Regions from separate parts of the Paenibacillus sp. 1A_MP2 genome, predicted to be linked through region 2. Evidence: a T-box and tRNA genes for the amino acid it is inferred to sense, from the RefSeq annotation. Region 2 holds a T-box; the other holds one or more tRNA genes.
The links. A T-box is a leader RNA that pairs with one kind of tRNA and senses whether it is charged. The one in region 2 lies ahead of ACTWJ7_RS09495 (valine--tRNA ligase), so its partner is inferred to be a tRNA-Val.
Positions count from the first base shown of each region.

Region 1: it encodes a tRNA-Val, which carries the amino acid that the T-box ahead of ACTWJ7_RS09495 (valine--tRNA ligase) is inferred to sense. The anticodon was not compared.

Region 1 covers NZ_JBQQCS010000001.1:2,681,360-2,693,044, reverse strand. Annotated here, with positions in the region: partial or broken gene ACTWJ7_RS13225 (DUF1292 domain-containing protein) at 1-3, opposite strand, end outside; gene ACTWJ7_RS13220 (copper amine oxidase) at 101-655, opposite strand; gene ACTWJ7_RS13215 (hypothetical protein) at 884-1,081, opposite strand; gene ACTWJ7_RS13210 (hypothetical protein) at 1,179-1,358, opposite strand; gene ACTWJ7_RS13205 (DUF1541 domain-containing protein) at 1,485-2,045, opposite strand; gene ACTWJ7_RS13200 (organic hydroperoxide resistance protein) at 2,275-2,694, opposite strand; gene ACTWJ7_RS13195 (NADH-dependent flavin oxidoreductase) at 2,923-4,119, opposite strand; gene ACTWJ7_RS13190 (winged helix-turn-helix transcriptional regulator) at 4,246-4,584, shown strand; tRNA gene ACTWJ7_RS13185 (tRNA-Val) at 4,712-4,784, opposite strand; gene ACTWJ7_RS13180 (hypothetical protein) at 4,929-5,183, shown strand; gene ACTWJ7_RS13175 (GNAT family N-acetyltransferase) at 5,420-5,863, shown strand; gene ACTWJ7_RS13170 (DUF3892 domain-containing protein) at 5,975-6,211, shown strand; gene ACTWJ7_RS13165 (hypothetical protein) at 6,287-6,568, opposite strand; gene ACTWJ7_RS13160 (hypothetical protein) at 6,562-6,774, opposite strand; gene ACTWJ7_RS13155 (DUF3889 domain-containing protein) at 6,972-7,292, opposite strand; gene ACTWJ7_RS13150 (hypothetical protein) at 7,346-7,639, opposite strand; gene ACTWJ7_RS13145 (manganese catalase family protein) at 7,870-8,772, shown strand; gene ACTWJ7_RS13140 (DUF6809 family protein) at 8,926-9,219, opposite strand; gene ACTWJ7_RS13135 (CopG family transcriptional regulator) at 9,363-9,542, opposite strand; gene ACTWJ7_RS13130 (DUF5071 domain-containing protein) at 9,795-10,226, opposite strand; gene ACTWJ7_RS13125 (hypothetical protein) at 10,419-10,733, opposite strand; gene ACTWJ7_RS13120 (ABC transporter ATP-binding protein) at 11,060-11,685, opposite strand, start outside.
Region 2 covers NZ_JBQQCS010000001.1:1,912,319-1,924,003, forward strand. Annotated here, with positions in the region: gene cobA (uroporphyrinogen-III C-methyltransferase) at 1-532, shown strand, start outside; gene hemB (porphobilinogen synthase) at 638-1,639, shown strand; gene hemL (glutamate-1-semialdehyde 2,1-aminomutase) at 1,760-3,064, shown strand; gene ACTWJ7_RS09485 (RluA family pseudouridine synthase) at 3,061-3,969, shown strand; gene ACTWJ7_RS09490 (LysM peptidoglycan-binding domain-containing protein) at 4,105-5,667, shown strand; T-box leader at 5,824-6,092, shown strand; partial or broken gene ACTWJ7_RS09495 (valine--tRNA ligase) at 6,151-8,816, shown strand; gene ACTWJ7_RS09500 (bifunctional folylpolyglutamate synthase/dihydrofolate synthase) at 8,893-10,269, shown strand; gene murC (UDP-N-acetylmuramate--L-alanine ligase) at 10,326-11,645, shown strand.

The sequences.
Region 1 (11,685 bases), 770 kb from region 2:
CATTGAAATACCTCGCTTTATAAATAGATATTGTGTAACCTTGCATATCGTAACATGTTCATAGGGCCAGGTCAATTTAACCGACAAGGTTATTTTTGCTTCATTCGTTCAGCGCGGTAATGATTTTCTCAGCTGCCAGCACATAATTACTGTTTGCATTTTCTTTAATATAAAAACCGACTTGGTACTTGCCAGCCCGGCTGAAGTCATACGTAAAATCGTACGTTCGGAACCAGAAGTTATCCTTCTGGGTCTTAAGCTCCTGGGACTGTATATCCTTAACATCACCACTTGGATTGGTAATCGTCACCTTCACGGCAGCTATATCTGTTGTCAAACTGTCGACTTGTGAGAACACATTAAATTTCAGCTTACCCACGTTCACGTTGCCAAACACAGTATCTCCCTTGAAGAGAAAAATATGTACATTCGGTTTGATAACCGTTACTCTCTTGTTTATGCTATCCCATCTGGCGATTCCGCCCGCTTCCCTTACAGGTACATAGGTCGTTCCGTCAATGAGATAACCACCGTCAGCTGCTTCCTTGCCGTTTATGAGAACCCGAATCTTCTCGTTCACTGAATCTGCAAACAATAAAGACCCGCCGAGCAAGGAGAATACTGTGACACACAGCAAAATTCTTTTCCATTTCATTCCGTCAATATTCCCTCCCCTGCTGCTAGCTGTTGTACATTTATACTGCAGATTCAGCCACAAAGTTGCGCTGTTTTTCATCATTTTTCATTTTTTATCCAGAATATTTTCCACCCCTTGGAACGATCAAAAAGAGGCGTTCCCTATTAAAGGGTGCCTCTATAGTATTGTTGTTGGCAATACGTAATTATACGAACTTCTTGTGAGTCCCTTATTATACTGCTGGAACTACGAAGTATGACGAGTCAATATACAAGGTACACCCTTGCCTACAGCTCCATCCGTTCGCATCCGTGCTGCATAATCCATTCCTCGTGTACAGGGGGTCTTGCAACGCTCACATACATCCGAAGTAACCAACTTCATCGATACACGAAGTTTGTCACTCTTTAACACGGGAGCCTTTTTTGCCTTTGCTTTTGCCATCCCGGATTCCCCATTTCCCCAATTGCTTGCTGATGTAATGCATCATATGGGGATTTGCCCGGTTGTGTGTCAAAAGGAATAAACTTACTTTCGTTCTCTAGAATACGTACTTAAACAATACGAAGATCACCGCGAGTATGCCACCGAGAATCAGCCAGTTACTGATTTCCCACCAAATGCTTTTCCCTCCGGCTAAAAGCTGTTGTTCCTTTTCTTCATGACGCTGTTTGTGTGTATGTGACTCGGAGGCATGGGGTGGCTTGCTGAAGTCCATCATATGCATTCTCCTTTCCAGCAGCTTTGGTTCATTCTCATTCCATTATAACCCATAATTGAATGAGAATTTATTAATTCTCAAAAAAGAAGAAATGAACGAGCTACGCTAGTATCTATTGAAACTCTTTTATTTTGAAGACAATTCTTCTTCCGTGACCCATTTATGATTCTTCATCGGATCTCCACCTGTAGTTGGAGTATAGTCAACCATATATACAGTGGTTTGCTCAGCCGAGTCAATTATGGCTTTAGCGCCTTTCATTCCTGGCATATGATCAGCATTCAGCACAACCTCTGTTCCTGCTGCATACGGTTGATCTGTGTGGTCCTGAATTTCCTCTTGAATAACCCATTTATGATTTTCCACTGGATCTCCACCTGTGGTTGGTGTGTACGAGACTGCATACGCCGTCGTCTCATAAGCTCCCACAATTTTCGCTTCTGCACCTTTCATTCCTGGCATATGGTCCGCGCTCATTGTGGCTTGGCTGCCTACTGGATATGTAGGATTGCTCTTTACGTGAATTCCTTCCGGTAACTCCCCTGATTCGGAGTGGTGCATCTCGCCTGTGCTCGCTGTATGACTGTCACTACTGTTATTGTCCTGCTCAGCATTCTTGCCACATCCACTTAACATCAGACTGCCCGTAATCACCGTAGTCAGTAATAACATTGTATACTTTTTCATGAGTTGCACTCCTTTAGGTTTTTAATTCTACGTCTATAATATACCCCATATGGGTATATTTCAATCAAAATTGAGTTCTATCATTTATTTCCCTAGTGCCCAGAGACATTGCCCATGGAGTAACATAATACGAAAAACCCCCGATTTCTCGGAGGCTTAGAATGAACAACAAAATGAAATCATGTAGTTTACGCATTACTTCGACCTTCCAATATGACCAACGCAGTAATTATGCCAGTTCCACGGAAACATTAACATTTCCTTTGATGCCTTTGGAGTACGGACAGTAGTCATGAGCAAGTTTGACAAACTTCTGTGCAGTCTCCTCGTCCAGCCCCTCAATTTTAACTTCAAGTTCCACTTCCAGCTTCACACCATTATCCGAAGGGTCCGTCACAAGCATAACCGTTGCAGATACCGTGCTTTTCTCAATTTCGACTTTGTGTTTCTTCAACTGAAACTCCAGCGCGGAATTAAAGCAAGCACTGTAGCCTGCTGCAAACAATTGCTCTGGATTCGTAGCTGTCGTTACTTTGCCTCCCAGCTCAGGTGGGGCAGCGACATCAAGCATAAATACGTTATCTGGCGATTGTACAATTCCTTGACGTCCACCTGTATTGATTACTGTCGTTTCATATAATGTTTTCATTTGGTTTGGCTCCTTTGTATGTTTTGATTTATTTTGTGATGATGATGTCCCTCTTTGTTTAGCTAACAATTAAATTGTACACAATTTAATTGCGTTTGTAAATCATTATTATAAAATTTAAAAAAACAACCATCCCCTCGTGTAATACAAGGAAATGGTTGCTTCTTAATAGATAAATGTCTATTACTTATCCAAAAGTTGAATTCACCTATTTATATATTCGATCCATTACATCTTCTTCTCAAATCCCTCCATCGGCGCAAGCGAATTCTGATAGTCATTATCCACCTGACCGTCGGTGGTGAAATGCATGACCTCCCGGAACGAGCCCTCCAGATAAGTCTGCATCGCCAATGGAATGCGCAATTCATCCATATCATATGGAGATATTTGATAGCGAATGCTGGCAAGGTCTCCTGCTTCCACCTTCTGCACCCATTTGGGCTCGCGAATCAATTCCCGGCCGAGTGCAGCCAAGGTTGCCCCGGCATGGATGACTTCTTCCGCATCTTCTGGCCGTTCAATCGATCCAATGCCAATCAGAGGTTTCTTGTTGTCCAAAACCCGAACGAATTTGGCTAAGATCGGCTCCTTGTCCTCAGGTTGATTTAAGGATGTTCGTTTGTAGCTGGCCATCGACAGATGAATGTAATCAACCCGAGTGTCTGTCAGAGCTTGGGCAAAAGCCAAAGAGTCTTCAAGTCGGATACCCGGCATATGAATTTCTTCCGGTGAAATCCGGTAACCAAGGATAAAGGGTTTATCTGCGTGGGCATCGATAATCGATGCGACCTCCTGTATGACCGCCAGCGGAAATCGCATGCGATTCTCAAAGCTGCCACCCCATTGATCTGTCCGTTGATTGGAATTCACGGAGAAAAATTGCTGCAAAAGATACGTGTTCGCCCCGTGAAGCTCTACCCCGTCAAAACCGGCATGAATCGCCCGTAAGGTTGCTCTGCCGAAGTCTTTGATAATGCTTTCGATTTCCTCGCAAGTCAGCTCGCGCGGCGTCTCCGAGCCTGTTGGATGCACGGAAGCGATTGCGCTCGCACTGGTGGGTTGAACACCTCTTAGCGTTTTGGAATTCGTTTTGCGTCCTGCATGAAAGATTTGTGCAATCGCTTTGGTTCCGTCCTTCTGAATAGCTCTTGCAATTTTGGAAAGTCCTTTAATTGTAGAATCGCTTGCGATGGAAAGCTCACCTTCGAAGCCTTTTCCTCCATCGGTTACATACGCAACACCCGTAATGATCATACCAGGGCCACCAGCACGTTCTGCATAATAATCAACTTCATCATTGGTGATTGAACCATCGAAGAAACTGGACATCGTTGTCATCGGCGCCATAACCACTCTATTTTTCAACGTAAAACCATTCGCAAATGTATAAGGCTGTAAGAAATTACGATTACTTTTTTCCATATATATTCTCTCCTTCTTTCAGGCTTGTTCACCCTTGTCTCCGTTTCATGAGTTATTGTATAGTAGGGTGAAACACGAGTATAGTATGCACTTAAAAGATAGATACTATCTAAAAGGAGAGTGAATATGGAAATGATGGAGGAAGTAAACGTTAAACCATTTTCACATGCCATGTCGATGATCGGCGGAAAATGGAAAATGCATATCTTGTTTTGGCTGTGGAAAAATAAAACATTACGTTATGGAGAATTAAAAAGAGCCTTGGGAGGCATTACGCATAAAATGCTAAGCTCTCAACTGAAAGAATTAGAGTCAGATCGATTAATTATCCGTAAAGAGTACCCACAATTACCACCAAAAGTAGAATATTCTTTGTCTTGTGAAGGTTTAACGCTGATGCCTGTACTGGAAGTTCTCTGCAATTGGGGAAGACAGAATCTTGCTGATTTGCAGAAAACTCAGTGAACGTACTGAAGCGAAGGATGTATTTCTTTTACTTTTCTCCCCAATTGTCCCCCAAGTCTTCCATAATGCCTTATTCATAAACCAGACAAAAAGAAAAAAGCCCTTGCTGCGCAAGGACTTTTTGTTATGATCTGTAGTGGGCTCGAACCACTGACCCCTACCCTGTCAAGATAGTGCTCTCCCAGCTGAGCTAACAGATCATGATATCTAATTGTTTTCCAATCAAGTAACAGTATCATACCAAGTAACCGTGTTCATTGTCAATCGTTTAATTGGTAATATTTTATCCGTATTGGTGCACAATAAAGGAATGATTACCATTTCGATGACGAGGTGACTTCCAGTTGAGAAACAATAGAGAACGCAAAATACGTTTATATTTAACAGTCAAAAACTTAATCTGTTTACTTGTGCTTGTTGTACTAATCAGCGCTGCTGTCGGCTGCGGTTTAGAGCGGGATGAACATACGGTACAATTCCAACAATTAAAGGAGCCCAATGAGGTTAACGATGATCTGCCTGTCTGGCTGGATGTGTATTCCAAGTCTGTTGTGCATGATGTTTACTCCCCACAAGGCCATGTTGAAGTCTTACCCTGAGGAACATGATACCGCATTTCACTCGTCTTCGTCCCACTTTTTGGAGTACGCCTTCTTGGTCACATAATACAATAAAGCTATCATTCCCGCCGACATCAAAAGTGTGATTGCCATCACTCCTGCCATGCCCATGGTTCGCACCTCCTCTCCCAGTATGTTCCAGACTTAACTATACAGGAAAAGCATTTTTTTGTATAATTCAGACTGATAGCGTAGAGCAGAAAGAAGGAATGGAATTGGCAGCTGAGATTAGTTATGTAACGACTGAAGAACAACTCCAGAAAGCGCTGGAGATTCGCAATCATGTTTTTGTGATCGAGCAGCAGGTGCCTGCTGACATTGAGATTGATCAATATGATATCATCAGTCCTGATGTGCATCACGTACTGTTGAGTACGGATGGACAGGCTGTAGCCACAGGGCGTCTGATCTATTACACCAAGGATACTGCCAAAATGCAGCGGATCGCTGTGCTCCAATCTCATCGTGCATTCGGCTATGGTCGTGTACTTCTGTTAGCCATGGAAGAACGAGCTCGCGAATTGGGATTGGTTTACTCCATTTTGGATGCCCAATGTCAGGCGCAAAAGTTCTATGAAAAGCTCGGATATGAAGTGATCTCGGAAGAGCCTTTTTATGATGCAGACATTCTGCACGTTCGTATGCAAAAGAGCCTGTAACTATCCTTTAAGTGCTATATGAAGCCATGTGGTGCATACTTTTTTTTGTTCCGGACATGCTAAAGAGGAAACCAGATTCCTATTTGGTCAGATAAAGGAGAGTGTGACATCATGGATCAAACGACACGCGAAAGCTTCACAGCAGTACAAAAAAATGGTGACGGCGATCTGACGGCGTTTCAAACTTCATCTGGACGTGTGCTGGATTACCAACAGGCACTGGCGGAAGTCAAAGCAGGATCAATTGCAGGTGTGAACGTCTTTAAAGGCAGAGATGGCGAAATGTACATTCGTGGTGACGCAGACGGCGACCCGACCAATAACCTTGATCAACTTCCAATTTTCTAAAATAGATGCTTGCTGCTTAACAAGGCGCCAATCCGGATTTTCCGGGTTGGCGTTTTCTTTCGTTTTTCTTTCGTTTTAATATTCGGTAAAATATTTCACGGCATCGCCAGCAGGCTGACTTTTGCGAATGGGCTGTGGTTCCTGCTCCCATGCCTGCAGAATTAATATGCCTTCCAGTGTAGACTTGTTCTCCCACACAATATGCTGCCTGCGCTCAAGCTCCAGCAATGACTCGTGAATGAACGCCTTGCTTCTTCCTGTCTTATTCTCCAGCTCATCCATTCGAGGCACTCGGCGACGCTGCCCTGCATAATTAACAATAATACGCAAAATTTTGCGTTCAAAATCATTCAGCATATTTCTTCCTTCCCTTCCTTATGGAGAACGGGACGCCATGCCAGAATACCTTGTTCCAGAAATGTTCGGGGTGTCCCTTCTTTTCCTGCGGATGCTCTAATCATCCCTCCTCGTACACTGTTGATTCGAATCTGCCGCTGTGTAATATGCCCTGCACGATCCATGTAGACGAGTTCCACCATCTGACCAATATATTTTCCTAGCATAATCATCCCTCCAATAAGAACATGTGTTTGTTTTATTATTATATGCGAACATAAGTTCTTTATTCAACAACTAAAAAAAGGATTTTATTGAAATCAAAAAACCAGACTCCCCCTTTTTATAGGAAAGTCTGGTTCTTATCCAGCTTGCTAAGCAAGCAATCAATCTTTTATACCTTTCGTGCTACTGTTATACGACCTCATCTTCGATCCGATTCCGTGAATTGTACTTTTTTCAGCTGCTGGGTAGACGGATTAAAATCTACATTCACATATACAGCAAATTGTTTGCCCTCTTTGTTACGTACCCATAACTTGAACTGTTCACGGGATTGGTCTGCTGTGAGCGAGGTGCGGCCGATATGCTTGTAATCCAAAATGTCCACATTGTACTTGGTTTGTGTTTCCTTCACTGCAATGATTCCCCACTTCGCATAGTCAGGGATCGCGGTTGCTGAACTTGTTGTTAGTCCACTTAAACTTAGTACCACCGTCATCAGTGCAACAATGAGCATTCTCATATCATTCACTCCTTGGGCAACGTTTACGTTAGCCTGCCCTGTAGAAGTTTATTTTACACCAGTAAACGAAGAATAATCGTAACCGGTTGCTGAAGCGTTTGAACTGTACTTACTGCCATCTTATACCGTTCGATTGGAGAACTGAAGCTTATGCCCCAGTCACCCTCCAATAACAGATTTCGCGGTGATGGATCTTCCGACTTTTCCAAACCGTATTTTTCTATAAGCGCATCTCGTGTTTGCTGATCCAACTCTATCGGAGCATCTGCATATGCCGTGACATCACTACATCCCAAAACTACACATAATAGAACACTCCATCCCACCATAAACCAACGTTTGTGCATTTTCCTGTTTCTCCTTCATTTAAATAACATCATCACAACCAGATATACTTCATTCGTCCTGATTGTACATAAATAACATGGTATTGGAAATAACAAATGTTGACTCCATAGTATACGTCTAAAGCCTCATTTGCATAATTATGGGTTTAGCATAGTGGGAATACGTGTAATATGCCTTGACGGCATCACTTCATTATTCTGCACAATCATTTTGAGGAGGTTACACCCGAATGTTCAAACGTATGGATGAAATCGCAATTGAAATCCCCAATGTCGAGAAACCCGACCCGAATGCAGCGGCAGCGATCCAAGAATTGCTGGGTGGTAAATTCGGAGAGATGTCAACGTTGAACAACTACCTCTATCAATCGTTTAATTTTCGCTCCAAGGAAAAATTGAAACCCTTCTACGACCTGGTGATGAGTATCACCGCCGAAGAATTGGGGCATGTGGAACTTGTGTCTCATGGCATTAACAAATGCCTCAGAGGTTCAACCGAGTACAAAGAGCCTGACGATACACCGCTTGGTTCCGTGAAGGATGCTCGTCTGTCCTATCATTTCCTGGCTGGTGCACAGGGAGCCATGCCTTTCGACTCCATGGGCAATCCATGGACAGGCGCACATGTCTTCAACAGTGGCAATCTGGTCGAAGATCTGCTGCATAACTTTTTCCTCGAATGCGGAGCACGTACTCATAAGATGAAAGTTTACGAAATGACCGATCACCCTGCAGCCCGGGCGGTAGTTGGTTACCTGCTGGTACGCGGCGGTGTGCATGTGGTTGCTTATGCCAAGGCGCTTGAGATTGCAACTGGAGTAAATGTAACCAAATTGGTGCCGATTCCATCCCTGAGCAATAAATCCTTTAACGAAGCGTGGAAATACGAAGAAAAAGGCCTACACACCAAGCTGTACACTTATAGTGATAAAGACTTTACTGCGATCAGTCAGATCTGGAAAGGCACACACCCCGAAGATGGACACCCCCTGGAAGTCATTCAAGGCGTACCTGAAGGGTTCCCGATCCCCGAAGCTCCTGCGGTGGAAGAAGAATTCGCACCAGGCATTTCGCACGAAGACTTCAATGAAATTGCACGTCGTCTGAAGATGGCGGGAAATATTGCGGATTAAGGTAGCGTTATGTAGTGGATGTATTAGTTGTTGTTGATTTGGCATGAAAAATAGATAAAGCCCTCGGATCTTGCTGCTTTGGTGGCAGGATCGAGGGCTTGTTTTTGTATGTGCATATTTGAAGTAAAACTTAACTCATGTTCACTCAGAAGCCTATGAAGTCGCCAGAACCGACTCTTCACGTTGGCTCATCACTTCAATCAGCATGTTGGCTCCCAGTCGAAACCCCTGAATAAAAGCAGCTTCGCTGTGCATGCCATCACATTGACCACACAAGTCAAACAACTGTTCAAGGTCACGGAATTCTTCCTCGCTCAATCGATTTTTCCATTGTTCTGTCATAGTTGCAATTTGTCGGCCTAATAATTGATATTCAGGATGAGTTGGCATCATCGTCTCATCCGGGCGAAGTCGCCCGTTATAAAGTGCTTCCAATATCGAATTCATGTGCATCCTCCTAGGAATGTAATCGCATCGACTTGAATGAGCCTTCTGCACATGGTAGGATATTTATGCAGTCAGCTCATTCTTAGTGATTGCGGGATAGGAAGCAGCGCTGTTCTTCGTGGGACGAACGCTGCTTTCTTTTTTTATTTTTGGAGTTCGTCGTACACCTTTTCAATCCCTTTACGAATAACATCCGAGCGAGTGGTGTTCAGCTTTTCGGTGCAAGCATCAAGCTTACTCAGAATGGCCTGATCGGCACGTACTCGAATTAATTCACTTTTGGGATTGTCAGATAGTGGACGCCCCATCTTTTTGGACGACATCGCTTCACCCCACTTTTTGTGTCCATAATAAATATATTATTGTAGCAACAAAAAGTCAATTCAATTGTAAAACATACGTTCGTTTTTTGTGGTTTCCAAATTAAACACAAATGGATCTCAGTTCAACTCAGAAAAATATTACTCAAGTTATATGTTTGACAAAAAAACAACCCTGAAAGGCGTTAAGCCGTTCAAGGTTGTTAAGGGATTCTCCTCAGTATGAACTTTCCGGAATCACTGAACTGCTTGTTATTATATTTTATTCAGTAGCGGCACTATAACCTCATCCAATTCCTCAAGCATCTCATCCTCCGTAGGATTTTCTAATATTCTTTCTAAATCGCCCTTTAACATAATCAAATATTTAGAAGGCAATCTACTAATTAACCCCGTCAACATAAAATATTCCCATGTAGAGTCTCTTGTTTTAAAAACATTTTTTATATGAGGAATTAGTTCTTCTCCAAATCTCAAAAGTAAATCTTCGACGGATTTAGAAATGGGCCAATTTCCATCTTGTAACCACTCCATAAGTTCGGGAATGATCTCCTTTAATTCTGCATCACTACATTTACTTAACTTACGTATAGCCTTAACATCATACTTGTCTCGGGGAAGCCATTCCCTAATATCCACACAGATTTCCTCTTTTCTACTTCTAACTCCATGAAGGAATTCCATCATTCATACTTTTGCTCCCTACCCTTGGCACTTAAATCTTCATATACAGGATCAACAACAAGGATAGAGTCATCTTTGCGCTCAACCACATAACCAGTGAAGCCTTCTTCTCTTGTGCATTATCTTGAAAATACGTTTCACATATGATAAAAGTTTCTAATAAATGTAATTTAACAACCGTGCTGGCTACATCAATTACTCTACTCTATTCCTCTTGTACCAGTACCTAACCCATATAATCAATGCCACACATAACAAAATTGCACAAAATCCCCAGGTAAAAAACAAAGCCAATCCCAATCCGATGTTGGCCCCAATATAGCCCCCGCGTAGCTCCGTATATAACTCATAACCCAAAGGCACGCTGCCTACAACAAAAAGTCCGATCAACCATCCGCCCCAACGTTTATAAACAGATTCCCCGCCATCTTCGGAGTTCTTCTGAATGCCTTGAGCCAAGATAATCAGCGTTAAAATCAATATTAGCCAGGTTATGAAAATGTATAGCATATCGATGTTCCCCTCCCTAAGCATGAACCTTAACGATAAAAGCAGCATGCAAATTTGGTACCCTTTTAATGAATATTACCACCAACCCAACTTAAGCAAACCAGAACAAAGGATATCAACATTTATACGTTTTCCGGATCACAAAGGCAGACATTCTGGTACAGCCAAACGAAAACGCATTATTTTCATTAAGCTTGCCGACAGGAGCATTATCGGACAGATTAAAAATCAAAAAAGACGCCCTCGTCCTTACTCATATAAAGTAGTAGAACGAAGGCGTTATTTTTCATCATTATTTAGCTGTTATAAAACACACCGTGTCACATTTACGCACCAAACTGTGCATAATGCAGACGGCTGTATACTCCACCCGCTGCAAGCAATTCCTCGTGACGCCCCTGCTCCGTAATTCCCTGCTCGGCAACGACAATAATGCGATCCGCATTTTTGATGGTAGCCAATCTGTGGGCAATGACCAGGGTAGTCCGTCCCTCAGACAATTCAGCAAGCGATTGCTGGATTGCAGCTTCGGTTTCCGTGTCGAGTGCAGATGTAGCTTCATCCAGAATGAGAATCGGAGGATTCTTCAGGAACATACGTGCAATCGACAAACGCTGTTTTTGTCCACCGGACAGCTTCACGCCACGTTCACCAATTAACGTGTCCAATCCTTCCGGCATGGAAGTAATAAGTGTTTCCATCTGCGCACGGCGAGCCGCCATCCAGATGTCTTCTTCGGTTGCATCCAGCTTGCCATAGGCAATATTCTCACGAATAGACCCATCAAATAAGAACACATCCTGCTGAACAATTCCAATCTGGCTGCGCAATGAATCCAGCGTCATGTCCTGAATTTCCTGACCATCGATCGTGATGCGACCTTCCAGCACATCATAGAAACGAGGCAGCAGACTGCACAGCGTTGTTTTCCCTGCACCCGATGGTCCAACCA
Region 2 (11,685 bases):
GGTAGGACCTTCCACTGGGGAGGCATTGCGTAAGTACGGCATCGTTGCCGAGGTCATCCCAGGACCTTTTCAGGCCGAAGGCATGCTGGAGGCTTTCGAAAGTGAGCTGAAGGAAGGCCAGAAGGTGCTGCTTCCGCACGGAGATCTTGCTCGCACCTGGTTGCCGGAACAGTTGAGGGAGCGAGGGCTTTTGGTCACCGAGGCCATTATCTATGACACCATCCTGGCTGGCGAGGATGACGATGAACTGCTGAAGCTGCTCGAAGAGGGCGGCATTCATGCGATGACTTTCACGAGCTCATCCACCGTTACTAATTTCCTGAACATTCTAAAACGGATGGGATTACAGGATCCCTTGCCTTTATTGAAAAACGTAGAGGTTGCTTGTATCGGGCCTGTTACAGCGAACACGGCAGAAGCAGCAGGCTTGAAGGTCACCATGATGGCTGAAGAAGCAACGATTGAGAGCCTCATCTCTGTCTTGTGTGAGTGGGAACGAAAGCCTGCTACGGCAGCTGCCTTTCCCCGTTGAACATATAAATTGAACGCAATCGATAGATGAAGCGTGCTGAATCATTACGATACCGGCGCGCTTCGCTTTTTGCACTATATAACTATTTAGGGAGGTTTCACACATATGAGTTTTCCAATTGTACGGCATCGCCGTTTACGTCAATCCACAGGTATTCGAAATATGGTGAGAGAGACCCATTTGACTGTGGATGACTTTATCCAACCGATCTATGTGACTTATGGTGAAAATGTAAAATCCGAGATCAAATCCATGCCGGGCGTATTCCGCTTCTCGCTGGATCGTCTGCAGGAAGAAGTGAAGGAGATTGCCGAGTTGGGTATTCCGGCTGTGCTGTTATTCGGTATTCCCGAAACCAAAGACAGTGTCGGTTCGTCTGGATTCGCGGAAGATGGGATTGTGCAGGAAGCGACGAAGCTGATTAAATCCTGGTATCCTGAGCTGCTGGTTGTTGCTGATACCTGTCTGTGTGAATTCACGGATCATGGTCATTGCGGCATGGTGCATACCGTAGAAGTGGACGGTCACATATGCGGAGATGTTCTCAACGACGAATCGCTGGATCTGCTCGTGAAAACGGCAGTATCCCAGGCCAAGGCAGGCGCGGACATTATTGCTCCTTCCAACATGATGGACGGTTTCGTTCAAGCGATCCGTGCCGGACTCGATGAGAATGGGTTCAGTCACATTCCGATTATGTCCTACTCGGTGAAATATGCGTCGGCATTTTACGGTCCATTCCGCGAAGCTGCGGATTCTACGCCGCAATTCGGAGATCGCAAGTCGTATCAGATGGACCCGGCGAACGCCCGTGAAGCATTGCGTGAAGCCGAAACGGATGTGCTTGAAGGAGCGGACATGCTGATGGTGAAGCCTTCGCTTTCCTATCTGGATGTCATACGTACGATCAAGGACCAATTCGATCTTCCACTGGTTGCTTACAACGTAAGTGGAGAGTATGCCATGGTGAAGGCAGCCGCGATTCAAGGCTGGATTGATGAGAAGAAAGTGGCGATGGAAATTCTGCTGAGTATGAAACGTGCGGGTGCAGATATGATTATTACGTACTACGGAAAAGACGCTTCACGCTGGTTGTCAGAGAAATAAGAAGTAATTAGCTTGCTTCAATAACAGCTAGGATGAACAAAACTTATTATGATTTATCAAAAAATATAAAAGGCCTCATCCAATAAGTTTGGAGGGGCCTCATCACTAAGGAGGATGTTCATGACTGCACAACAAGGAACTCGTCGTAATGATGAGCGCTCGCGCAGCGCATTTGAAGAAGCCAAACAGTACATACCTGGGGGTGTAAACAGCCCGGTTCGGGCGTTCAAATCGGTTGGGCTTACCCCGATCTATGCAGAGCGCGGAGAAGGCTCCAAAATCTATGATATTGATGGCAATGTTTTTATTGATTATGTGGGATCCTGGGGTCCGCTCATTATGGGACATGCACATCCTGATGTTGTAGAAGCTTTGCGTGAGACAGCACTTAAAGGAACCAGCTTTGGTGCGCCAACGCTGCTGGAGACAGAGATGGCAAAACTCGTCTGTGAACGAGTGCCTTCGATCGATATTGTGCGGATGGTGAATTCCGGTACGGAAGCAACAATGAGTGCGATTCGTCTGGCACGTGGGGTAACAGGACGCAGTAAAATTTTGAAGTTTGAAGGCTCCTATCACGGGCATGCCGACAGCTTGCTGATCAAAGCAGGATCTGGCGTAGCAACACTGGGTCTGCCTGACAGCCCGGGTGTTCCTGAAGGTGTGGCTATCAATACGATTACGGTTCCATACAATGACCTGGAGTCGGTGAAGCTTGCTTTTGAACGTTACGGTGAAGAACTGGCAGCCGTCATTGTGGAACCTGTTGCAGGTAATATGGGCGTTGTGCCTCCTGTTTCGGGCTTCCTTGAAGGCCTGCGCAGTTTGACGTCTCAGTACGGCAGTCTGCTCATTTTTGACGAAGTCATGACCGGTTTCCGTGTGGGACTGAACTGTGCGCAGGGGAGATACGGCGTTACACCTGACCTGACCTGCTTGGGTAAAGTCATCGGTGGCGGACTTCCGGTTGGCGCTTATGGCGGCAGACGCGATCTGATGGAACAAATTGCTCCAACCGGACCGATCTATCAGGCAGGTACATTGAGCGGCAATCCGCTGGCTATGGCAGCAGGTTATACCACGCTCAAATTGCTGACGCCAGAGGTCTATGACCGTTTGGAGACGCTGTCTGCACGCTTGCAGGCTGGGTTTGAAAAGAATGCAGCAGAGACGGGCATCCCGATTACGATTAACCGTGTTGGTTCAATGGTTTGTCCATTTTTCAGTGCTGTTCCCGTTACGAATTATGATATTGCCAAAGAAAGCAACCTGGATCAATTCCGTCGTTACTTTGCGGCCATGATTGATCAAGGTGTAAGTGTTGCCCCTTCTCAATACGAAGGCATGTTTGTCTCTGGCGTGCATACGGAGCAGGATATTGACGATACGATTGAGGCAAACCGTAAGGCTCTTCAATCATTATGACGATTAAAAGTTGGAAACGCCGTGGGGACTGGCTTGAACTGATGCCAGGCAAAGTGGTGACAGGCAGTCCAGACAGACAGGCTGCTGCAGAGCAATGGCTTCTGTCTGAACTTCAGTTTCCGGAGAAATTGCTGCGTCAGCTAAAGACGAACCAGGGCATACAACTGGCAGGGGACCGGCTTCGGCTGGCCCTTTTTGCGTCTCAGCCGATTGACGTTGAACCGAGTTGGGCGGATATTGAAGTTTTGTATGAGGATGATTTCTGCCTGGTTGTGCACAAACCTGCCGGAATGAAGCTGCATCCTGATGGGAGCCGTGCGGATCAAGCGATTACGCTGGATCATGCGGTAGCCTCCTACTACGAAATGAATAATATTCAGGCGAATGTACGCCATGTTCATCGTCTGGACGAGGACACGACAGGACCTGTTTTATATGCCAAAAATGCCTTTGCTCTCGTTAAACTGGATGAAGCGATGCGGCGTAAAGACATTGGACGCCATTATGTCGCCATTGCAGGCGGTCAGATATCCACAGAGTTGAATACGATTGATGCTCCGATCGGGAAGGACAGGCACCACAAGCAACGCAGACGTGTCTCGGAAGGTGGGCAGGAAGCGGTAACCCATGTGGAGATCGTGGAGGTATGGGATAGAGCTACTCTTGTACGGCTGACACTGGATACAGGACGCACACACCAGATTCGGGTGCATTTAAGTTATGCAGGACACCCCCTCATAGGGGATGAGTTATATGGGGGCAGAAAGGATTCAATTGGCCGACAGGCGCTTCATGGTGAGACACTGAGTTTTACCCATCCGCTGACCGGCGTACGAATTGAAGTGGTTGACCCTTGGCCGGCGGATCTCGAACAACTGGCACAACGTGAAGGCAAGGACCAATAAACGGAAAGGTTTGCACAAAAGGTGGCATGCTCATCTCATTCAAGGCATATAGATGGGGTAACGAAGGATTTGGACCATGGATCAGTCCCATGAGAAGGATCATGGTGAACATATGCCGAAAGGAGGACGCCACCTTTGTTGAATCAACCTTATGGTTTGCGGTTCGATATTTATGAGCGCGTTCATTTGTCAGAGGGAGTCCCTGCGATTGAGGAACTGGAGGAAATTGAGCTTTATCCTCGCATTCAGGTGATAGGTCAGGATGATCATGCAACATTGCGAGGCCATCTTTTGCTGACGGGTGCGTATCGGGGAGAGAACGAGATCTCGGAGGAACTCAAACATTTTATCCCGGTGGAGATCACGGTACCCCTGAACCGGGTAAGATCGCTTGAGGATATTTCCATTGAGATTGAAAATTTTGATGTCGATTTGTTATCCAACCGAAGTTTGAATATTACAGGCGTATTGTCGCTTCGCGGCATTGAGGGCTTCCCGGTGGAGGAGCCGCAGGTCTGGTCAGCAGATGAGTTTACCGTTGTACATTCGCCTGACCCTCAGCAGAGTGACCGTTCAGCTCAACTGGAGCAGACAGGCAGCGATCCCAATGTATTTGCTCAGGAATACCTGCTTCAACGGAGCGAAGAGGAAGGGCTTACGAGTACAGCAGAGCCTGCCTATGGCAGTCAGGGATTCGTTGATCCTTCTGCTGGAGATGAGACGGCACGGAATGAAGAGGAGTCGCAGCAGGCACATCTATATCAAGTTTCTCCTGAGCAGTTTCAGAACGGGCAGCAAGGGGCTGGTTACGCGCAGCCAAGCCCAATATCGGCTGAAAACGAAGAGTCCTTGTCCTTGAGGAACAAAGAGGATGAAGCGAAATCGAATGTATCCGAAACGCCTTCTCCAGTTTCGTCTTTTTTGGCGGAGACAGCCGACAGGTTGGCTTCTTACCCTGAATCTGAGCCTCTGCTTCCTCTGACTGAAGAGTCGTCAGTTTGGTCCGAGCCTTCCGTCGAGACCTTACATACGAACTCAAGGAACTCGGAGCAGGCCGATTCCAAATTGGTCTCAAAGCCTTCTGATGAACCAGCAGCACCGAACGTTTGGCATTTTGAATCTGCCCGATCTGAATCCAAACAAGAGGAGCAGGCGGTAGCAGATGTCCCGGCAAATTCCCAGTCGGAGAACTGGCAGGATGTCTTCGCAACATCTGAACCGGAAATTTCGGAAGAATACAAACCTCATGAAGTATCGGACACCAATGAGTCCGCTGAAGAAAAAGAAGCCTTTATCCCTGAACCTGTGGCTGAAACGGAAGACAAGCCGGAGCTCAAGGTTGCTTTTGGCAGCAAGAGAGAGTCTGCACCAAAACAGGCAGAGGGCGTAGGCATCTCCTCCTTGTTATCCTCTGGCAGAGTGACACGTGAGGCGGAAGCTGAACGGGAGCAAGAGGCACTCGCTGGAGAACTGCAGGAAGAAGCATATCAGCCTGATGATGTAGAGTGGAAGAACCTGTTTCTCGGCACCCTTGTGGATCAGACCCCGTTTCGTAAGGTGAAATTATGCATTGTACAGCGTGAAGAGACACTGGATACGATTGCAGACCGATATCAGTTAAGTACCAGAGAGCTCCAGTTGTATAATCGATTATCCGAACAGGTTGTGGAAGAAGGGCAGATTCTATATATCCCTTAACTGCAGGTAGGTTAATGTCCATTTCGACCCGTGATCCCTTGAGGATGGCGGGTTTTTGCTTTATCTGCCCTCAACCTGCATTGCAGCGCGCTTTTTCCGCTGTTGTCAGGTTGACTATCGGGCACGGGCAGGGTATGATGTGTTTAGGTTTTTTGAAGAACAACGTGGATCGGGAGTAGTAGACAGTATGACCTTTCAGAGAGCGGGATTGTAACGCTGGGAAATTCCGTAGGAACCAACTGATCGAAGTCGCCCGGGAGTTGCCTGTTTGAATACAAGGGATGAGTCATTCATACCTGAGGTAGGATGGGCCGGTCGCAGCCGTTATCTGCTTGAAGTGTCACGTAAGTATAGGAGGGGAAGTCTGTCTTTCTATCTGCGTGAAACAAAGGTGGTACCGCGAAAGCTAACCTTTCGTCCTTTGATGGATGAAAGGTTTTTTTGTTTTTTGGCGATGATGAATAAGTAACGGAGGAATGACACATGTCTGAACAAAAAAATTCAGCTGCAACAGAAATGCCGACCACGTATGATCCGAAAGCTGCGGAACAAAATGGTATTCCACTTGGATGGAAAATGGATATTTCAAGGCAGGCCAGCGTAAAGATGCTGAACCTTATACGATTGTAATCCCACCCCCGAACGTAACCGGAATGCTCCATATTGGGCATGCGCTCGATTTCACACTGCAGGATATTCTGATTCGTACCAAGCGGATGCAGGGCTATGATGCACTGTGGCTGCCGGGTTCTGACCATGCAGGGATTGCTACCCAAACCAAAGTCGAGCAGAAATTGCGTGAAGAAGGTCTGACTCGTTATGATCTGGGACGCGAAAAGTTTCTGGAGAAAGTATGGGACTGGAAAGACCAGTATGCAACAACTATTCGTCAGCAATGGGGCAAAATGGGCTTGTCGCTCGACTATACGCGTGAACGTTTTACGCTGGACGAAGGTTTATCTCAGGCTGTGCGTAAAGTGTTTGTTCAACTGTATGAAAAAGGCCTCATTTATCGAGGCAAACGAATTATTAACTGGGACCCGGTAAACCGGACTGCATTGTCCGACATCGAGGTTGAATATAAAGAAGTTCAGGGTCACTTGTACCACCTGCGTTATCCGCTCAAAGACGGAAGTGGTTATGTCACAGTAGCGACAACTCGCCCGGAAACGATGCTGGGAGATACGGCAGTTGCTGTTCATCCGAAGGATGAGCGTTACGCAGATATGATTGGCAAAGTGCTTGTGCTGCCTATCATCGGACGCGAAATTCCGGTTATTGCAGATGAGTATGTAGATAAAGATTTCGGAAGTGGCGCCGTGAAAATTACGCCTGCTCATGATCCGAATGACTTCGAAGTGGGCCTCCGTCATGATCTGCCACAGATTACGGTGATGGATGAGACCGGTACGATGAATGCCGACGCAGGCAAATATCAGGGACTGGATCGCAGTGACTGCCGCAAGCAAATCGTTGCAGATCTGAAAGAACAGGGCGTATTGATCAACATCGAGGATCACACGCATCAGGTTGGACACAGCGAACGGACAGGAGCTGTCGTTGAGCCGTATTTGTCGACACAATGGTTTGTTGAGATGAAGCCGCTCGCGGAAAAAGCGATTGAGAAGCAACAAAGCGGTGAAGGGGTTCGTTTTGTTCCGGATCGTTTTGAGAAAACGTATCTGAACTGGATCGAGAATGTTCGTGACTGGTGTATCTCTCGTCAATTGTGGTGGGGTCATCGTATTCCTGCCTGGTATGACGAGGAGACCGGAGAAGTTATTGTATCTGCTGAAGATCCGACAACACTGCCAGAATACGCTGGGCGCAAGCTGAGACAGGATGAAGACGTTCTGGATACATGGTTCAGCTCTGCATTATGGCCGTTCTCTACATTAGGCTGGCCGGAAGACACGGAAGATCTGAAACGTTATTACCCGACAAGTGTATTAGTAACAGGGTATGACATTATTTATTTCTGGGTGGCGCGCATGATCTTTACCGCTCTGGAGTTCACGGAAGAGGTTCCGTTCAAAGATGTGCTGATGCACGGTCTTGTTCGTGATGCAGACGGACGCAAGATGTCCAAATCGCTTGGCAACGGTGTTGATCCGCTGGATGTGATTGAGCAATATGGCGCGGATGCTATGCGTTACATGATCTCTACCAGCAGCACTCCGGGGCAGGATCTCCGTTTCCGCTGGGAGCGTGTGGAACAGGCTCGTAACTTTGCGAACAAAATCTGGAATGCATCACGCTTCGCCCTGATGAATCTGGAAGGGTTCACCTATGAAGATCGCGATATTAGTGGAGATCTTGGAACAGCGGATTACTGGATTTTGCACCGCCTGAACGAAACTTCTCGTGATATTACGCGTCTAATCGAAGCATATGAATTTGGAGAAACAGGCCGTTTGCTGTATAACTTTATTTGGGATGACCTGTGTGACTGGTATATCGAGTTTGCGAAGTTGTCCTTCTATGGGGAAGATCCGGTTGCCAAGAAGAAAACACAATCGGTGCTTGCTTATGTGCTGGATCAGACCATGCGCCTGATTCATCCGTTCATGCCTTACATTTCGGAAGAAATCTGGCAGCATCTGCCGCATGAGGGCGAGACGATCACGTTGGCTTCCTGGCCGGTATATGATCCTGCATTGGAGAACCCAGAAGCTGTTGCTGAGATGAATCTGCTTATGGATACCATCCGTGCAGTGCGAAACATCCGTGCAGAAGTGAATGTACCTATGAGCAAGAAAATCGAATTGATGGTGAAAGCGAACAACGAAGAGACATCCAGCATCATTGAACGCAACAGCCATTACATCAAACGTTTCTGTAATACGTCCGAGTTCGACAGCGGCCTGGATCTGAGCTCACCGGATAAAGCAATGACTGCTGTCATTACTGGGGCTGAGCTTTACTTGCCGCTGGCGGGCCTTATTGATATTGATCAGGAAGTGGCTCGTCTGGAGAAAGAGTTGCAGAACCTTGAGGGCGAAGTACTCCGTGTGGAGAAAAAGCTGGCGAACGAAGGCTTTGTTGCCAAGGCTCCTGCCAAGGTCATCGAGGAAGAGCGCGCCAAGCAAGCGGATTATTCCGACAAACGGGATAAAGTGATTGCACGAATCAAGGAACTGAAAGGTTAATGTATTCGGGTCGGATGGAGTGCTTTTGCGCCATCCGGCCGCTTTTTCAACCAAACTCAAACCAAAGGTGAATCATATGACGGAACTTAACGGGACAGAAATAGCAGCTCCTTTACTTACCTATGACGAGGCAGTCAACTGGATCAATGGCCTTATTCCTTTCGGCATCCGACCCGGATTGGAACGAATCGAGGGATTGATGTCATTGCTGGGCAATCCTCACCAGCGTCTCAAATTTATTCATGTCGCGGGAACGAACGGCAAAGGTTCGACTTGCGCTTTTTTGACGTCAGTGCTGCTTCAGGCGGGATATGATGTTGGAACGTATACATCCCCTTATATCACCAAGTTCACAAACCGTTTTCAGTACAACGGTGAGGATATTCCTGAAGAAACTTTGCTCAAAATCTCGAACCGCCTGTATCCATTAGTCCAAGAGATGGCTACAACTCCCCTTGGATCACCTACAATGTTTGAGGTTTCCACGGCACTCGCCCTTCTGTATTATGCGGAAGAATGCTACCCGGACATTGTGGTATGGGAGACAGGGCTCGGGGGAAGGATGGACGTAACGAACATTGTTACACCCGTGATATCGGTCATTACCAATATCGGTATGGACCATACGGATGTACTGGGAGATACGATTGAGGCGATTGCAGGAGAGAAGGCAGGCATTATTAAGGCGGGGGTACCCGTTGTTACCTGTGCTACGCAGCCAGAGGCTGTGAAGGTGATTCGGGAGACCGCAAAACGGTTAAGTTCAACCGTGTATCTGGCAGGAGATCGTTTCTCCTATCATAGACTGGACAGTGATGAGAACGGTCAATCCTTTCATTTTACAGGACCGTTCCGTGATCTGGACGCTCGCATACGCATGCAAGGCATACATCAATGCGAAAATGCAGCGGGTGCGCTTATGGTACTTGAGTTACTTAGGCAATACATGGCATTTATGCTGGATGACGAAGATATTGCGCTTGGACTGGAGAATGCCTTCTGGGCAGGCCGGTTTGAGAAAGTTGTTGATGAACCCCGAATTGTACTGGATGGAGCACATAATCCGGAAGGGGCTGAATCATTGGCCAAGAGCATTATCGAAGTATATCCTCACAACAAGTTAATTTTGATGATGGGCATGCTGGCGAATAAGCATCACGAAGCGTATTTACAGCATATACTACCACTAGTGGATACGCTGATCCTGACCGAGCCAGATTTCCGACGCAAAATGGCTGCAGCCGAATTGCTGCAGATTGTCGAACGGGTACGTCCCGCCATTGCGAAACCGGAGCTGGAAATCATCGTCGAGCCTGAATGGGCAAAGGCACTTGATCTATTGAAGTCACGGACGGAAGCGGAAGATCTGGGGGTGGTGTCCGGCACATTGTACCTGATTGCAGATGTGCGGGCAGCCCTTTTGCATCAAACCGATTCTGAAAAAGGTTGGTGAAAGTTTTGTTAAATACATCGGAACACGTTCATTTTATAGGGATTGGCGGATATGGCATGAGTGCCATCGCGAGAGTTATGCTTGAGATGGGATACACCGTTACCGGATCGGATGTCGCTTCACAGGAGTTGACCGAGAAGCTGGCAGCCAAGGGAGCGAAAATATATATCGGACATACGGCAGAGCACGTAAATGGGGCAGACCTGGTTGTCTACTCTACGGCAGCTCCGGCTGATAATGTGGAGCGTGTGGCAGCCGAACAGCTGAACATCCCGATTCTGCATCGCGCCCAGATGCTGGCGCGTTTGCTGAACGAGCGCAAGGGTGTGGCTGTGGCGGGGGCTCATGGCAAAACAACCACTTCATCCATGATTGCACTCGTTATGGATAAATGTGATACAGACCCGACATACATCATTGGCGGAGAAATCATGAACGTGGGTACTAACGCCAAGGCAGGCCAGGGCGACTGGGTTGTTGCGGAGGCAGACGAAAGCGACGGTTCATTTTTGCAGTATCACCCTTGGCTAGGTATTGTAACGAATATTGAAGCGGATCACCTTGAGAATTACAACAGTGATTTTGAGGAACTCAAAAAGGCTTATGTGCAGTTCCTGAGTCAAATTCGTCCAGAGGGTACGGCCATTGTATGTTCTGATGACGAAAATGTTCAAGCTATTTTGCCAGCGTTAAAATCACGGGTGACCACATACGGCATTGACCATGCTGCTGATTATACAGCAACAGATATCGTGCTTGGTGATCGCCGAATTTCCTTTACAATGAACCACGAGGGGAATGCTTTGGGTACGGTGGAGTTGTCCGTTCCAGGTAAACATAACGTTTATAATGCGATGGCTACGGTCATCACATGCTTGGAAGCAGGTATTCCATTCGAGAAAATTACGGCTGCCATTATCCAGTTCCATGGAGCGAAACGCAGATTCCAGGTGCTGGGTGAGGCGCGTGATATGCTGATTATTGATGATTATGCTCATCACCCGACCGAGATTGAGGCTACGATCAGTGCAGCCAAAGCGACAGGGAAACGTATCATTGCAGTATTCCAGCCGCAGCGTTACACACGTACGTTCTTCCTGCTTGATGCGTTTAGTCGCGCCTTTGCAGAAGCGGATGAGGTTCTCATTACCGATATCTATTCCCCTGCGGGTGAAAAACAGATTGAAGGTGTGCACTCGGCCAGACTGGTTGAACTTATCGTTCAGAACAGTAATGCTACTGCGCGTTATCTTCCGACAAAGGAAGAAGTTGTTGCAGATTTGCAGCACCGACTTCAGCCAGGTGATCTTGTGCTCACAATGGGTGCAGGTGATATCTGGAAAGTTGGCGATACACTTGCCAAAGGGTTGAAATAATTACATCCTTAAAACCGTCTGACTTCATTTCGAAGCGGGC